One region of the Mesorhizobium sp. URHB0026 genome, then DNA from elsewhere that is predicted to be linked to it. Evidence: riboswitches for the same ligand, from Rfam matches in the RefSeq annotation. Region 1 holds a riboswitch; the other holds the start of a gene.
The links. A riboswitch is a leader RNA that binds a small molecule or an ion and turns the genes downstream of it on or off. The one in region 1 is predicted to bind thiamine pyrophosphate.
Positions count from the first base shown of each region.

Region 1 (7,666 bases):
GTCAAGCCTGGTGCCGCCTCGCTGCGCCAGCATGTCGGAATAGCCGCCGGCATATTCGACCCAGCGGCCGCCGCCATCCGGCGCGATCACGCTGGTCACGGTGCGGTCGAGGAAATCGCGGTCGTGGCTGACCAGGATGACGGTGCCGGCAAAGCCGGCGACCAGTTCCTGCAGCAGTTCCAGCGTCTCCATGTCGAGATCGTTGGTCGGCTCATCGAGAACCAGAAGATTTGCAGGCCGTGCCAGCACGCGTGCCAGGATCAGCCGCGCCCGTTCGCCGCCGGACAGCTCGCGCACTGGTGTGCGGGCCTGTTCCGGCTTGAACAGGAAATCCTTCATATAAGACACGACGTGGCGCTGCTCGCCATTGATGACGAGGTTCTCGCCGCGCCCGTCGGTGAGATATTGCGCCAGCGTCTCTTGCGGGTCGACCGCCTCGCGCTTCTGGTCGAGCGTGGCGATCTCCAGATTGGTGCCAAGCCGTATCGAACCCACGTCCGGCGCCAATTCGCCGGTCAGCATCTTCAGAAGTGTCGTTTTGCCGGCGCCGTTCGGCCCGACAAGGCCGACGCGGTCGCCGCGCTGGATGCGGGTCGAGAAGCCCCTGACGACGGTAAGGTCGCCAAAGCTCTTCTCGATGTTCTTGGCCTCGATCACCAGCTTGCCGGATTCGGCGGCGTCGCTTGCCACCATTGTCGCGGTGCCTTCAGCGCCGCGATGGCCGCGAAAACGCTGGCGCATGGTCTGCAACTCGCCGAGGCGCCGCATGTTGCGCTTGCGCCGCGCCGTCACGCCGTAGCGCAGCCAGTGCTCCTCGCGCACTATCTGGCGGCCGAGCTTGTGCTGCTCGCGCTCTTCCTCTTCCAGTACTAGGTCGCGCCATTCCTCGAAATGGCCAAATCCCTTGTCCAGCCTGCGCGTCTGGCCGCGATCGAGCCAGACTGTGGCGCGCGACACGCGCTCGAGGAAGCGGCGGTCATGGGAGATGACGATGAGCGCCGAGGAAGTCCGGATGAGCTCTTCCTCCAGCCATTCAATGACAGATAAATCAAGATGGTTAGTCGGCTCATCAAGAAGCAGGATGTCGGGCTCAGGCGCCATGACGCGGGCAAGCGCGGCGCGCCTGGCCTCTCCGCCGGACAGGTCGCCAGGCCGTTCTTCGCCCGACAGGCCGAGATGCTCCATCAGATAGCTGGCGCGGTAGGGATCGTCGGCGGGCCCGAGCCCGGCCTCGACATAGGCGCGCACGGTGGCAAAGCCGTCCATGTCGGGCATTTGCGGCAGATAACGCACCGTCGCCGAAGGCTGGCGGAACACCTCGCCGTCCTGTGGCTCGATCAGGCCGGCGGCGATCTTGAGCAGCGTCGACTTGCCGGATCCGTTGCGGCCGACCAGCGCAATCTTGTCGCCGGCCGAAGCGGTCAAGGCGGCGCCGTCGAGCAGTGGCGCGCCGCCAAAGGTCAGTCTTATCCCGTCGAGATTGAGAAGAGGCGGGGCCATGTCAGCTTTCGGGCAATGGATAGGGATGGGCGAGCAGCAGCGCGCGGCCATGGCCGAGCGCGATGTCGAGGCGGCCCCCGGTCTTGCCGAACTTGACCTCGTTGGAAATGGTCAGTGACGAACCGAATGCCACCTCAACCTTGTCGAGCGGCCATTTGGCGCCCGTGACGGTCAGGCCGGAGAGTTCGGAGAAGCCGAGAATCGAGAACAGCGTGCCGTCGGCATAATCGAAGCCGGCCCTACCGGGCAGCAAGGGAACACCTTCCTGGGCGCCGCTGGTCAGACACACATCCATTCCGGCCTCGGCCAGCCGCAGGCCAAGCGTCAGATGCAGGAAGGCGTGGTCGGCGCGCTTGCCGCCGAATGCGCCCGCCAGCACAAGGCGGGTCGCCCCGCGCTCCAGTGCGGCCGCGATCGCCAGTTCTCCGTCGGTCTTGTCCTTTTCCGCCGGGAAGGTTTGCCGCGGCACGGCGGCGAGGTCGGCGGGCAGATCAGCCGGAACCGAGTCGAAATCACCGACCCACAGTTCCGGCACGAGGCCCAGCATCCGCGCATGGCCAATGCCGGCGTCGGCGGCGATGACGCGCGAGCCTTCGACCTGGCGGTCGAGCCGAGGCGTGCGGATGAGATCGCCGCCAAGCAGGATGGTGAATATGCTCATATCCCGTCGCCTTACCAGCCCGGCACCGGAAACGGAAGGCGGCAAAGTCCCACTTGCGCGGGTCATCGGCCCGGCCTATGTGTCGAAACGCTCTAACGGGGTGCCGGACGCGAATTTCGCGGGCCGGCTGAGAGGCAGTCTCGCCAACCCGCTGAACCTGATCCGGTTTGTACCGGCGGAGGGATTAGACGTTTCGGACACTCCGACGCCTCAATTCCTTTCAACGCAAACGAAGGAGGCGCCGATGCGCACGCTTTTATATTCTCTGATCGCCACCACGGCAGTGACCCTGTCCGGGCCGGCCTTGGCCAAGGACAAGCTCACCGTCTACACCTATGAGAGCTTCACCGCCGACTGGGGTCCCGGTCCCGTGGTGAAGAAGGAATTCGAGGCAGAATGCGGCTGCGATCTCGAGTTCGTCTCGGTCGCCGATGGCGTGGCGCTGCTCAACCGCGTCAAGCTGGAGGGCGCTTCGACCAAGGCCGACATCGTGCTCGGTCTCGACACCAATCTCACCGCCGATGCCAAGGCCTCGGGCCTGTTCGCGCCACATGGCGCAGTGAGGGACGTCAACGTGCCGGGTGGCTGGAGCGACGGTACTTTTGTTCCCTTCGACTATGGCTACTTCGCCGTCGTCTACGATACCCAGAAGCTGAAGTCCCCGCCGAAAAGCCTGAAGGATTTGGTGGAGGGTAGCGCCGACGACAAGATCGTCATCCAGGACCCGCGCACATCGACGCCCGGTCTCGGACTGCTGTTGTGGGTGAAGGCGGTCTATGGCGACAAGGCGCCCGAGGCCTGGGCCAAGCTCAAGACCAAGGTGCTGACCGTGACGCCGGGCTGGAGCGAGGCCTATGGCCTGTTCACCAAGGGCGAGGCGCCGATGGTGCTGTCCTACACCACCTCGCCAGCCTACCACATGGTCGCCGAGAACACCGAGCGCTATCAGGCGGCGTCGTTCGAGGAAGGCGAATATCTGCAGATCGAGGTCGCGGGCATCACCACGACCGGCGCCAAGAATCCGCTAGCGGAAAAGTTCATGGCCTTCATGACCGGACCGAAATTCCAGGACGCCATTCCCGAGACCAACTGGATGTTCCCGGCCGGCAAGACCGACAAGCCGCTCAACCCCGCCTTCGACAAACTGGTCAAGCCGACCAAAACCTTGCTGTTCAGCCCGGAGGAGGTGGCGGCCAACCGCAAGGCCTGGGTCGATGAATGGCTGGCGGTGATGAGCAAGTAGCTTTTGTGGGCTAATTTCGTGACATGAACGCTCTACGGCGACGCTCCCTAAGCTTCACCCAATCGTTGATGGTGCGGCGTGCAAACCCGCTCTGATACCCGCGTCACAGCCGGCATCACAGGGCTCGCCGCCATCGCCATTTTGATCGGCGGCGCGTTTGCGGGGCTGCTTGTGGAAGGTGCTCGCGATTTTTCCGGCGCTTGGGCCGCGTTCGATCCCTACCTGTTCCGGGTCGTGCGGTTCACGCTCTTGCAAGCGGCCCTGTCGACGCTGCTCTCGGTCGGGCCGGCCCTGTTCGTGGCGCGGGCGCTGTCGCGGCATCCACGGTTTTTCGGCCGTGCCTTCATCTTGCAGCTCTTCGCCGTGCCGCTGGCGCTGCCGGCGATAGTCGCGGCGCTCGGCATCCTGGCGCTTTATGGCCGCGCCAGCTATTTCGCGGGCCTGTTCAACTGGGCTGGCGGCCAGGGTTGGCCGGGCATCTATGGCCTGTCCGGCATTCTCGTCGCGCATGTCTTCTTCAATCTGCCGCTGGCCACACGTCTGCTCCTCGAGGCGCTGCAGACCATTCCCTCCGACCAATGGCGGCTGGCGAGCCAGCTCGGCATGGGGGCGCGGCCGGCATTCCGGCTGATCGAGTGGCCGACGCTGCGTGCTGCGCTGCCCGGTGTCGCCGGACTTGTCTTCATGCTGTGCATCACATCCTTCACCATCGTGCTGACGCTCGGCGGCGGGCCGGGCGCGACGACGCTCGAAGTCGGCATCTATCAGGCATTGCGCTTCGATTTCGATCCCGCGAGGGCTGTTGCGCTGACACTGCTGCAGATCGCCTTGACCTTCATCGTGGTGCTGACGTTGACCCGGCTCGGAGCCGACGTCGTCGGCGACGCCAACCTGCCGGTCGCGCCGCGCCGCTACCTCTCCGTCAACAGGACTGAAGCCTGGCTGAACGCGACGCTCATCGTGTTGGCCTTGCTCTTCGTCGCCGGGCCGATGGTGGCGACCGTGGCGGCCGGACTTGGCGCCGACCTCGGCCGGCTTGCCGGTGAGGCCAGTGTCCGTCAGGCGACGCTGACCAGTGCTGTACTCGCTTTCCTATCGGCATTGCTTTCGGTGATGCTTTCGCTGGCATTGACCATGGCGCGCAGGGCGCTGGCGTCGAACCGCCGCTTCGGGGCAAGGACACTGCTCGAAGAGGCCACCGATACCGGCGCTGGGTTCGTCCTGGTCGTGCCGCCGATCGTCGTCGGCGCCGGCTGGTTCCTGTTGCTGCGCCATGTCGGCGATGTCTTTGCCATCGCCCCGCTCATGGTCGTCACCGTCAACGCTGTCATGGCGATGCCTTTTGCGCTGCGCGCCATCCGTCCCGCCTATGATGCGGCAAGCGAGCGGCACGAGCGGCTCTGCGCGCAGCTCGGAATTTCCGGCTGGTCAAGACTGTGGTTGGTCGACCGGCCGACGTTGCGGCGCCCGGTGGCCACCGCTTTTGCCTTCGCCATGGCACTGTCGCTTGGCGATCTCGGCGTCATCGCCCTGTTCGGCAGTGATTCCGTGCAGACCTTGCCCTACCTTCTCCTGGCGCGCATGGGCAGCTACCGAACCGAGGACGCCGCCGGCTTGGCGCTGCTGCTCGGCCTTGTCTGCCTGGGATTGGTGCTGGCGGCGGACCGGCTGGGAAAGGAGACGGCCAGCAATGTCTGACGAGGCGGGTGGCGGCAAAGGGGTTTCGGTGCGGCTGGACAAGGTTTCGTTCAGCTATGGCGAGGCGTTGTTCGCCTTCGATGCCGAGTTCACGGCGGGGCAAATCACCGCCATCATGGGACCGAGCGGCTCCGGAAAGTCGACGTTGCTCAATCTGGTGGCCGGGTTCGAGCCGCCGCGATCCGGCCGCGTGCTGATCGGCGGGGCCGATGTCAGCACCGCGCCACCGGCGACGCGGCCGGTGTCGATGGTTTTTCAGGAAAACAACCTTTTCGCGCATCTTTCCGTCGAGCAGAATGTCGGGCTCGGCCGTTCGCCATCGTTGCGGCTAGCCGAAGCCGACCGCGCTGCGATCACCGATGCGCTTGCGCGCACCGGCCTTGCCGGCAAGGAGAAGCGGCTGCCGCGCGAACTTTCCGGCGGTGAGCGCCAGCGCGTCGCCCTGGCTCGCGTGCTGGTGCGTGACCGCCCGGTGTTGCTGCTCGACGAGCCTTTCGCTTCGCTTGGGCCCTCCTTGCGAGACGATATGCTCGACCTCGTTGCCGGCCTGCATGCCGAGCGTGGCATGACGGTACTGTTCGTCACGCATCAGCCGCAAGATGCCCGCCGCATCGCTCGGAGGCTGGTGTTTCTCGAGAACGGCGCCGTCGCCGCTATCGGCACGGCAGATGATTTCTTTGCCGGGGCTGGTCCGGAGGCATTCCGGCGCTATATCGGAGCCGGTGGCGGGGGTGCTTTATCACGAGATATTGCCCGGAAGCGGACATAATTTACGCTCAAACCGGCCCGACGCGATGTGGCGCTTGCTTGCCATGACTGGAGTAGTGTGGCTAGGTCCGCCCGATACCGGTCCGGCACAGGCCGTGATTTGCCTACAGCTTCCGCCGCATGCTTCGAGGGGCGCGTGACGGATACTGTAGCAGTTTTGTTTTGCGCATGTGGTCATGCGCAGGGACCTGAAAGGAAGCCGTTCTGGCGATCGGCGTTGACAGGCTACGAATGAACCCGCTGGCGCGCTTTATGGCGCTGGCCGGCTTTGCCGTGGCGCTGGCAAGCTGCCAGATGTTCACGCCTCCGGAAGTGCAGGAATCAGGCTTCCAGCCATCCGACAAGCCGATCACGGTCGACAATGTCGCCGCCAACAACAAGCTCGCGGAACTCGCCAAGGCGCAGCATCCGCGCATCCTGGCGACCTATGGCGGCGAATATTCAGATCCCAAGCTCGAACGCATGGTGGCCAAGGTGGTCGGCAATTTGACCGTGGTGTCGGCGAACCCGACCCAGACCTACCGCATCACCATCCTCAATTCGCCCAACGTCAACGCCTTCGCGCTGCCGGGCGGCTATCTCTACATAACGCGCGGCCTCTTGGCGCTGGCCAATGATTCGTCCGAGCTCGCCGCCGTCATCGCGCATGAGATGGGCCACGTCACCGCCAATCATGGGCTGCAGCGCCAGCAGCTGGAGGCCGAGGAAGGTCTGGCGACCAAGGTCGTTTCCGATGTGCTTGGCGACAGCCCGACCGCCAAGGCTGCACTTATCCGCGGCAAGCTCAGGCTGGCGCAGTTCTCGCGCAACCAGGAGCTTGAGGCTGACGCCATCGGTATCAAGTCGATCGGCGAAGCCGGCTACGATCCCTATGCCGCCGGCCGCTTCCTGCAGTCGATGTCGGCCTATACCGATTTCCGCTCGATCAGCGGCGCCACCGACGCCAGCCTCGACTTCCTGGCGACGCACCCCAACACGCCGCAACGCATCGATTTGGCACAGCGTCACGCCCGACAGTTCGGTGCGCCCGGCTTCGGTACACGCGACCGCGATTCCTTCCTCGCCGGCATAGACGGCCTGCTTTACGGCGACACACCGGAAGAGGGCTATGTGCGCGGTGAAACCTTCCTGCATCCAGGCTTGGGCGTGTCGTTCACGGTGCCGGACGGTTTCATCATCGACAATTCGGCGGCGGCGGTGACGGCGACCGGCCCCGGCGATATAGCGATCCGCTTCGACGGTGTTTCGATAGACAAGAATCGCGCCCTGACCGACTATATCAGAAGCGGCTGGGTGGCCGGCCTCGACGACAGCACCGTCAAGCAGGAAACCATCAACGGCAATGAGGCGGCGACCGCGCATGCAGGCGCCGAAGGCTGGCAGTTCGACATCGCTGTAATCCGCGCCGGCGGTCAGGTCTACCGATTGCTGACGGCCGCCCCCTCGGCCAGCACCTCGCTTGAAACGGTGGCGCGCTCGGTCAGCGGCTCCTTCCGCATCCTCAGCCCCGCCGAGAAGGCGGCACTGAAACCACTGCATATTCGCGTGCTCACCGTGCAGCCGGGACAGACCATGGGGTCGCTTGCCGCGCAGATGGTTGGCGTCGACCGCAAGCTCGACCTGTTCCGCGTGCTCAATGCGCTGTCGCCGGGGGCCGCGGTTTCGGCCGGCGACAAGGTCAAGATCGTCACCGACAAATGAAAGCCCGAGCGGGAGATCAGGCGGCCGTCGCCATGAATTCCGGATTCTGCTTCACCAGGGCGACCTTGAGCTTTTCCATGGCGCGCGCCTCGATC
Region 1 is NZ_JBSSCN010000001.1:1,118,800-1,126,465, reverse strand. It holds gene ACVWWD_RS05680 (ABC-F family ATP-binding cassette domain-containing protein) at 1-1,500, opposite strand, end outside; gene ACVWWD_RS05675 (thiamine diphosphokinase) at 1,502-2,161, opposite strand; TPP riboswitch at 2,248-2,362, shown strand; gene thiB (thiamine ABC transporter substrate binding subunit) at 2,406-3,404, shown strand; gene thiP (thiamine/thiamine pyrophosphate ABC transporter permease) at 3,483-5,102, shown strand; gene thiQ (thiamine ABC transporter ATP-binding protein) at 5,095-5,871, shown strand; gene ACVWWD_RS05655 (M48 family metalloprotease) at 6,102-7,571, shown strand; gene ACVWWD_RS05650 (RNA polymerase factor sigma-32) at 7,588-7,666, opposite strand, start outside.

Region 2 (7,666 bases), 4.1 Mb from region 1:
GACGAAACTGCGCTGCTTGACGCCCCTGAGTTCGGCTTCGACGCCCTCCCAGGTCGACACTTCGAGCGTGAAGTCGACCGAACCGTTGGCCAGCGCCTCGTAGGCGGAAGTGCCCAGCGTCACCGTCTCAAAATCGCCCTTGCCGCCGTCGTGACGGATGATGGTCGAGATCAGCGCCGTCTCCCAGGCGCTGCCGAAACCGCCATAGGTCAGGCCATCTAGATCTTTCGGGCTTTTGATCTCGCTGCGCACGGCATTGAACACCAGCCGGCCTGTCTCGGACTGCACGACGGCATAGACGCCCTTTAAATCGGCCCCTGCGGTCTTCTGGGTGAACAGGCTGATGGTGCCGTTGATCCCGAAATCGGCGACATGGTTGGCGACAAGCGCGCCGGCACCGGTATTGCTGTAGGGCAGGATGTCGACCTCGAGGCCGGCTTCCCGATAAAATCCCTTATCGCGGGCGACGAACAGGCCGATGTGGTTGGTGTTGACCGTCCAGTCGAGGGCGACTGTGACCGTCCGCGTTGCCGCGAAGGAGCGGCTCGATCCGGTGATCAGCGGTACGCTGCCGGCAAGGGTGAGCAGCAGGGCTTGCCTGCGCGTCAAGTCAGTCATGGTCATGTCCTTTGGATGGCTGGGGGTTGAGCAAAATGTCGAGAATCTCGACCTCGAGTGCCTCGGCCTGCCGCGTGGCCGCGCTGGCGGGATCGCGCGGGCGCGGCAGCGGCACCTTGATCTCGCGCACGACCCGGGCAGGCCGCGCGGACAGCACATAGATGCGGTCGGACAGGAACAGGGCTTCGCGCACGTCATGGGTGATCAGCAACGCCGTCCAGTGGTGGTGCCGCCACATCTGTTCGAGCCAGCGCTGCATGGCCGCGCGGGTCAGGGCGTCGAGCGCGCCGAACGGCTCGTCGAGCAGCAACATATCGCGTTCCTGCACTACGGTGCGTAAAAGCGCCGTGCGCTGGCGCATGCCGCCCGAGAGCTGCGCTGGAAAGTGCCACTCGAAGCCGGCAAGCCCGAACTCCGCAAACAGCGGAGCCACACGCGTCCGTGCCGCCTTGCGGCTGACGCCTTGCACCTCGAGCCCGAGCGTGGTGTTGTCGAGAATGCGCCGCCACGGCATCAGCGCGTCGCGCTGCGGCATGAAGGCAAAATGCCTGCCATGATCGTCGAGCGGCACGCCGTTGAAGAACATCTCACCCTCGCCATGCTCGGCGCCGGTCAGAAGCTGAAACAGCGTCGACTTGCCGGCTCCCGAAGGTCCAAGGATCGAGACGAATTCGCCGGCATCGACACGAAGCGAAATGTCGGCGAGCACATCGAGCCCGCCAAACACCTTGCGAACATGCCGCAGTTCGAGCCGGCTCATGCTTCTGGACCTTTTCCAGCGCCTTGCCTGCCAACGGCTCCTTCCCAGGGCACGGCAAGACGCTGCAGCAGCATCGTCAGCCCGAACAGGATAAGGGTGAGCGCTGCGCTGACGCAGACGGCGGCTAGCACCAGGTCGGGACGGAAATTGTTCTTGGCGTTGAGCATGTAGATGCCCAGCCCTTTGGCCGCGCCCGCATATTCGGCGAAGATGGCGCCGACGACGGCATAGGTAATGGAGATCCTGAGGCCAGCGAAGAAATAAGGCAGCGCCGAAGGCAATCGTGCCAGCATGAAAACACGCCAACGCCCTGCTCCCATGGCACGCAGCATCTGACCGATCTCCACCTCGGTAGCCTCGTAGCCTTGTACCAGCGCGACCAGCATCGGGAAGAAGGTGACCAGCGCCACCAGCACGATCTTGGGCGTCAGCCCGAAGCCGAACCACAGCACCACCAATGGCGCGATGGCGACCAGCGGCAAGGTCTGGCTGACTATGAAGATGGGAAACAGCGCGCGCCGCAAAGGCTGGAAGAAGTCGACCAGCATCGACAGCGCGAAGGCGGCGCTGAGCGAACAGGCAAAACCGATCAGCGTGGCGCGGACCGTGGGAACGGCGTTGTCGACCAATGCTTCACGATTGAGCATCGCCTGTTCGAAGACGCGCGAGGGCGCCGGCAGAACCGTCGGCTTGATGCCGGAAATGTTTGCGTACAGTTCCCAGGCCACTAGCACCAAACTGATCGATATCACGGCCGGCGCTGTTTTGGCGAAGAAGCCCGCGACGTTACGCGGGTTGAATGACGATGAGACCACGAGCGTTCAGACGGCAGTGGGACTGTTGGCCGAGACCGTGACATCGAGGGTTACATGGCCGGCGCCGGGCCCGAAGCGGCAGAAGGCTTCATCGAGGGCCGAGAAGATCGCGCCGGCATCGCCGCGCAGCTTGGTGCAGAAATTCTTGGAGCGATCGTAGACGCCGGACTGCTTCAGGAAATCTATGCAGCCATAGATTTCGTCCATGTGGTCGTCAGTACCCATCACATAGAGCGAGAACTGCGCCGCCGCCGGCTGGCCAGTGGCCGGCGCGCCGCGCACCGCGGTGATGGCGGCTTGCTTGCGCGGGCCGAGTGGCCCGGCAGGTCCGCCGAACGTGTCGGAGCGGCAGATCGGATCGTCCGGCTCGCCTGGGCAGCCACGCGAAATGGTGGCCGACAGCACGCAATGCCTGCCGCTGCCAGACGCGGCCACGAAAAGGTCGCGCAGCGCAGGGAATAACACCTCGGGGGGCCCGACCAGCAAGGTCGAGATGTCGTCGGTCTCGATCCTGAGCTTGTCGCGGTACGGATCGAGCGCGCCGAGCGCGCCCAGAATGACGCCGACGAAATCGTCGGCCATTGGATATAGGGAAACCTGTGCGCCTGAAAACATCGCCCGCCTCGCTCCGCTGGTATTACCCAGATCAGCTTGTAGGGTCTGTGGGCTTGCCGCCCCCGTCTCAGCCCCGACCGTACGGAGCACCCCTGTGGATAGGCGCGTTAGAGCATCATTCGGCCGGTTGGGGAAGCTGTTTCTTGGCAAGCCGCGCCAAAGCATTGCTCGAGCGTCAGGGCAATTGGACATCGCCGGCGCGGAAATTTGTCTGGAACCTTCGCCATTTCGAGGGGTTGTCCCACCAGTCGCTGGACGCGATTCCAGGATCAATTTTCCGTTCGGGATTGTGTCAGAACAAGAGATAGAGCGGTTCATGATTTCCGCGAAACCGTGCACCGCTCCCGGCGACGAGTTCACAGAAATGGAGACAAATCATGTTCATGAAAATCCTCGCGGCTTCGGCCTTCACCATTGCCCTTGCAACATCCGCCATGGCGCAAAGCAATAGCGCAGCCGGCGCGGATGGGTCCGGCGGCAGCGGCGAGTCCGTCACTGTGGACCCAAGCACCCCGGCTTCGCCCAGTACGATCGATCCGGGCTCGACCAACAGCACGACCACCACGCCGGGCGACATGAATTCCAATGCGGACAAGAATTGCCCCACCAACCCGCAGGGTGCACAGACGGACGCCAACGGCAACGCCACCGCGCCGACCGTGAACGACAACAACTGCGGAAAGTAGTTTGCCATCGCGATAATGGGAACCGCGGAAGCAGTTTCCGCGGTTCCCATTATTGGGATTCAGTGTCCGCGACTACCCGCTGCCGGCTCTGGTGCCGCTTCACTACCCACCCGGCCAAAGACCCTTAATTCAGCGTACGGTTTGCCGGCCCGCGGGCGTGCGAACGAGGCATATATTTCCATCAGCCGTTTGAGCAGGCGCCCGTAGGTGAGGTGCCGAACCCGGCCATTGGCAAGATCGAACTCCACCGTCCCCCATCGCCTTACCGGACCCTTTCCGGTTGGCGGACCCAGTCGCCTGACCTGGAAGGCCAGCCTGATCTGGCGGTCGGCGACATCCAGATAGATACCGGGTTTAGCGCCCAATACGTGCCACATCCGGGCAACGTGCCCGATCGACATGTCAGACGAAATCGCCATGTGGGCCCGCCCAAGTCGAGCCCAGACGAAATCACCGGTTGGCTGCCGCATCCCCGACACCGAATTCTTGCAATAGGCTGGCGCCACCTCACGCACCAACCGGCGCATCGCGCTCGCCACGCTGTCCTCCAAATCCCGCCGCGATGCCCAGTCTGCTTCCGTGAACGGCACTTGTCCGAGGATGTCGCCGTCGTCGAAATTGGCCGACATCTTATGCAGTGTCACGCCGCCATGGACGGCATGCTGGCCATCCGCGACAAGACGATGGAGAGGATGCGGCCCCCGATAGTTGGGCAGCAGTGCCGGATGAAAATTAAGCCCGCCCTTGGGAAAGAGGTCGAGCAACTGCTGTGGGATCAAGGCCGGGAAAGCGAAGCAGATCAGCACATCCGCGGCGATGTCAGGCAGTTGCCGGCCAAGCTCGTTCCAGTCGTAAGGCCGGCGGAATTCGATCAGCTTTACCGGCGTGTTGCCGAGATAGCGTCTGAGCAAAAGCCGGCGCCTCAGCCTGCGCCGAAAATTGCCAATGCTGAAGCCTCTGGACGGGCTTTGAAAACCAGGCACGATGATCGCACCAACACGGTTTCCCGCCTCGATCCATCCGGAAAGCAGCGGCCCGGTATAAGCAGAAACATCCAGGATGAAAATTGCATTGAGTTGCCCGGCGAGTGCCGCAGGTTCGGAAGAAATCATCTTCTCAAGCCCAGCGGGGCAAGACATAGCGTCCCCGCGCCAGCAATTCGATCACCGTTACAACTCGGCCAGCCAGGCCCGAAAGCCAGCCAGGCCGGTCAGGCTGCCTTGGAAGAAAGCGGTCCCGCCGCAACACTTGAGAGTCTTTCCCGCTTCACCAACACCGGCTTTTCGTAAATCTTCCTCATGCTAATCCCCAATGATCAATCAACCTACACAGTTGGCCAGCAACGCAGCCAACTGTCAACCGCCGGACGGCGGCCAACAGCCTCTTTATGCGTATGATCCCTGGCAATCGACGAGCGTTTACACCCCACCTGCGGCCAAAACGGCTGGTGAACCTTATGAAACCGCCTTTTCACGAACCGGCAGCTTCCAGCCTGGTCTGACGAAATGGCACGTGTAGCCGTTGGGGTATTTCTCAAGATAGTCCTGGTGCTCGGGTTCGGCCTCCCAGAACGCTCCGGCCGGCGCGAGTTCGGTGACGACCCTGCCGGGCCACAGGCCGGAGGCGTCGACATCGGCGATAGTGTCCTCCGCCACACGCTTCTGCTCCTCATCGGTGTAGTAGATTGCGGAGCGATAGCTCATGCCGACATCGTTGCCCTGGCGATTGCGCGTCGTCGGATCATGGATCTGGAAGAAGAATTCCAGAAGCTGACGAAAGCTGATTTTCGCCGGGTCGAAGGTGATCTCGATGGCTTCGGCATGCGTGCCATGATTGCGATAGGTAGCGTTCGGCACGTCGCCGCCGCTGTAGCCGACCCGCGTGGCAAGGACTCCCGGGAAGCGCCGGATCAAATCCTGCATGCCCCAGAAGCAACCGCCGGCAAGCACTGCACGTTCGCTCGAAGTCGCCATGTCACGTCTCCTTGAAAGGCAATTCCGGAAGTGTAGCGGCTCTCCGTCGGGAATTGCGCGGCAACAAACTTGGATAGCGCCATAAATGGGCACTGTTGCCTGGTTCGTCCAGTCAGACGAGCGGTCGTCCGGTTGTATTATAGGGAATAGGATCGCACGAAGCCGTTCGCCCTAGCTGCGCGGATGCCGGGTCCGGCTGCTGGCGGCAGCCGGCAGATGTCGCGTGCCTGGCGGAACCACGGCAAAACTGATCGCCACCGGCGGTGCCTCGCGCGACCAGTTGAAAAGAACGGTCTTGACCGGGATATTGTCCACCCATGCCAGCAGCCTTGACGGCACGTGACGACCCGACCAGACCATCAGCATGCCGTGATCGCGCAACCGCTGCCTCGTGATCCAGGGTGCGAACCGCATATCGAGATCGGTGAAGATCGACGGCTTGTCATAGGCGTTGAGGCCAGCCAGCATGGCAAGATTGGTGTCGCCACCGACGATGTCGAGCCGGCCCGGCGCCGCCGCGTGCCAGATTGCCTCGGCCTCCTCCGAGATCGGCCGCGCCGGCCAGCAGACTGCGTCCATGCGCCCGCGCACATTGCAGTCCGTCCATCGGATCGCCCCATAGGCGCCCGACATGGCCACGATGCAGATGAAGGCGCAGATCGCCAGCCTTCTCATCTCGGCGGCACCGAGCCGGTGGCCGAGAAAGGCGAGCGCGACGACGCCGACAAGATTGTACATCGGTGCGCCCCAGGCTTCGCCGGTGCCGGTGAACAACGAGACGACCATGATCAGCACCGCCGGTCCAAGCCCCATCCAGCAGAGATAGACGAGCGTGTGGCGCTCGACCGGCACTTGCGGGGCTGGTGAGCGCCGCAACAGCCCTGATAGGGCCAACACCAGGAGAAAGCCGGAAAGGCCGGCCACCTGGACGCCGATATAATAGAGCCGCGCCCGGTGCTCGCTCACCCATGCATCGCGGCCGGCGAAATAGGTCAAAGGCAGGAAATCGATGCGGTAGAGCGCGATGGCAAGCGGCGCGACGACGGCGAGAAACACAGCCAGGCCAAGCCATGACCAGGGTGTCGCCAGCCGGCTGCGCGCGCGTGGGTCGCACAGCAGCCAGAGGCCGCCGAAGGCAAGCAGCAAGCAGGTGGAGAACTTGGCGTAGAGCCCGATGCCGGATACCAGTCCAAGCGCCAGCCACCATCCCGCCCCGCCGCCACGGCCGGCGCGCCACAAAAGCCAGCAGATCGCCGCCCAGAACGGCATCTGCGCATAATCGTGATTGAATTGCGGCGTCGGCCAGCCGAAGAAATAGATCGACGGCATCAAAAGCACGGCGGCCAGCGCTTTGTCGCGCCCGAGCGTGTCGCGAGCCAGCAGGTAGACCAGGATGAAAGTGGCCGAGATCGTCAGCTGGGCCACCAAATATTGCGGCCAGCGGAACGATCCGGTCAGGAGATGGCTGGTCTCGAGCAGCCAGCCGGGGAGTTGCGGATGCTTGTAGGTCAAAAGCACCCATTCGCGGCCCCACATGAAGCCTTCCACGACATCGCCGGGCGGTGCGGGATCGATGAGTGTTGGCACCATGGTCCAGCACAGGATCTGCACCAGGCACAAAAGTGACAGCAAACCCCAAGGGTGCCGAAGCAGGGCGGACCAAACCAAGGACGAGTCCAGGCCCACGGCAGGCAGTGCTGCCGGCACCCAACGATCCATGGAGTCGTCAATTCCCGCCATGCCGCGCTTAAATCACATCGCCCGGTTTGCCGAATAGCCCCAAGGTCAAAGCTTACAAAAAAGTATACTTGCGTGCCATTGCAACACCAAGATTGAGCGGGAATCTCGGAGTTCTATTGCCCTCCCCCGGGCAGAACGGGCCGCACACCCGATCCCACTTCAGCATTCCCGGACATTCGATGCGTCACCAGCATGCCGTCATCCACCACCGCGCGCTCGACTTCTGGCTGGCGCGCGCGGCGGTCCTTGTCATCATCTGCCTGCAGCTTCTGGTCATCAACGATCTTTCGTTCGGCCCTCGCTGGCTGGCGCCGGCGCTGGAGGCCGCCCTGCTCGTGCCCCTGTCCGTGGCCACCGCCTGGACGCAGGTCGCCAGCCAGAAAGCGGTCGAGGAAGAGCACTGGTATCTCGTCGGCCGTTTTCGCGTCATGATCCGCAGGACGGCCCTGGTAATGACCG
Region 2 is NZ_JBSSCN010000001.1:5,247,689-5,255,354, forward strand. It holds gene ACVWWD_RS25745 (ABC transporter substrate-binding protein) at 1-618, opposite strand, end outside; gene ACVWWD_RS25750 (ABC transporter ATP-binding protein) at 611-1,378, opposite strand; gene ACVWWD_RS25755 (ABC transporter permease subunit) at 1,375-2,130, opposite strand; gene ACVWWD_RS25760 (YkoF family thiamine/hydroxymethylpyrimidine-binding protein) at 2,200-2,808, opposite strand; TPP riboswitch at 2,799-2,912, opposite strand; gene ACVWWD_RS25765 (hypothetical protein) at 3,186-3,494, shown strand; gene ACVWWD_RS25770 (formyltransferase family protein) at 3,554-4,405, opposite strand; gene msrA (peptide-methionine (S)-S-oxide reductase MsrA) at 4,949-5,467, opposite strand; gene ACVWWD_RS25780 (glycosyltransferase family 39 protein) at 5,639-7,099, opposite strand; gene ACVWWD_RS25785 (hypothetical protein) at 7,387-7,666, shown strand, end outside.
Region 2: it holds a riboswitch for thiamine pyrophosphate, as region 1 does, so the genes downstream of both, ACVWWD_RS25760 (YkoF family thiamine/hydroxymethylpyrimidine-binding protein) here and thiB (thiamine ABC transporter substrate binding subunit) in region 1, are expected to answer to the same signal.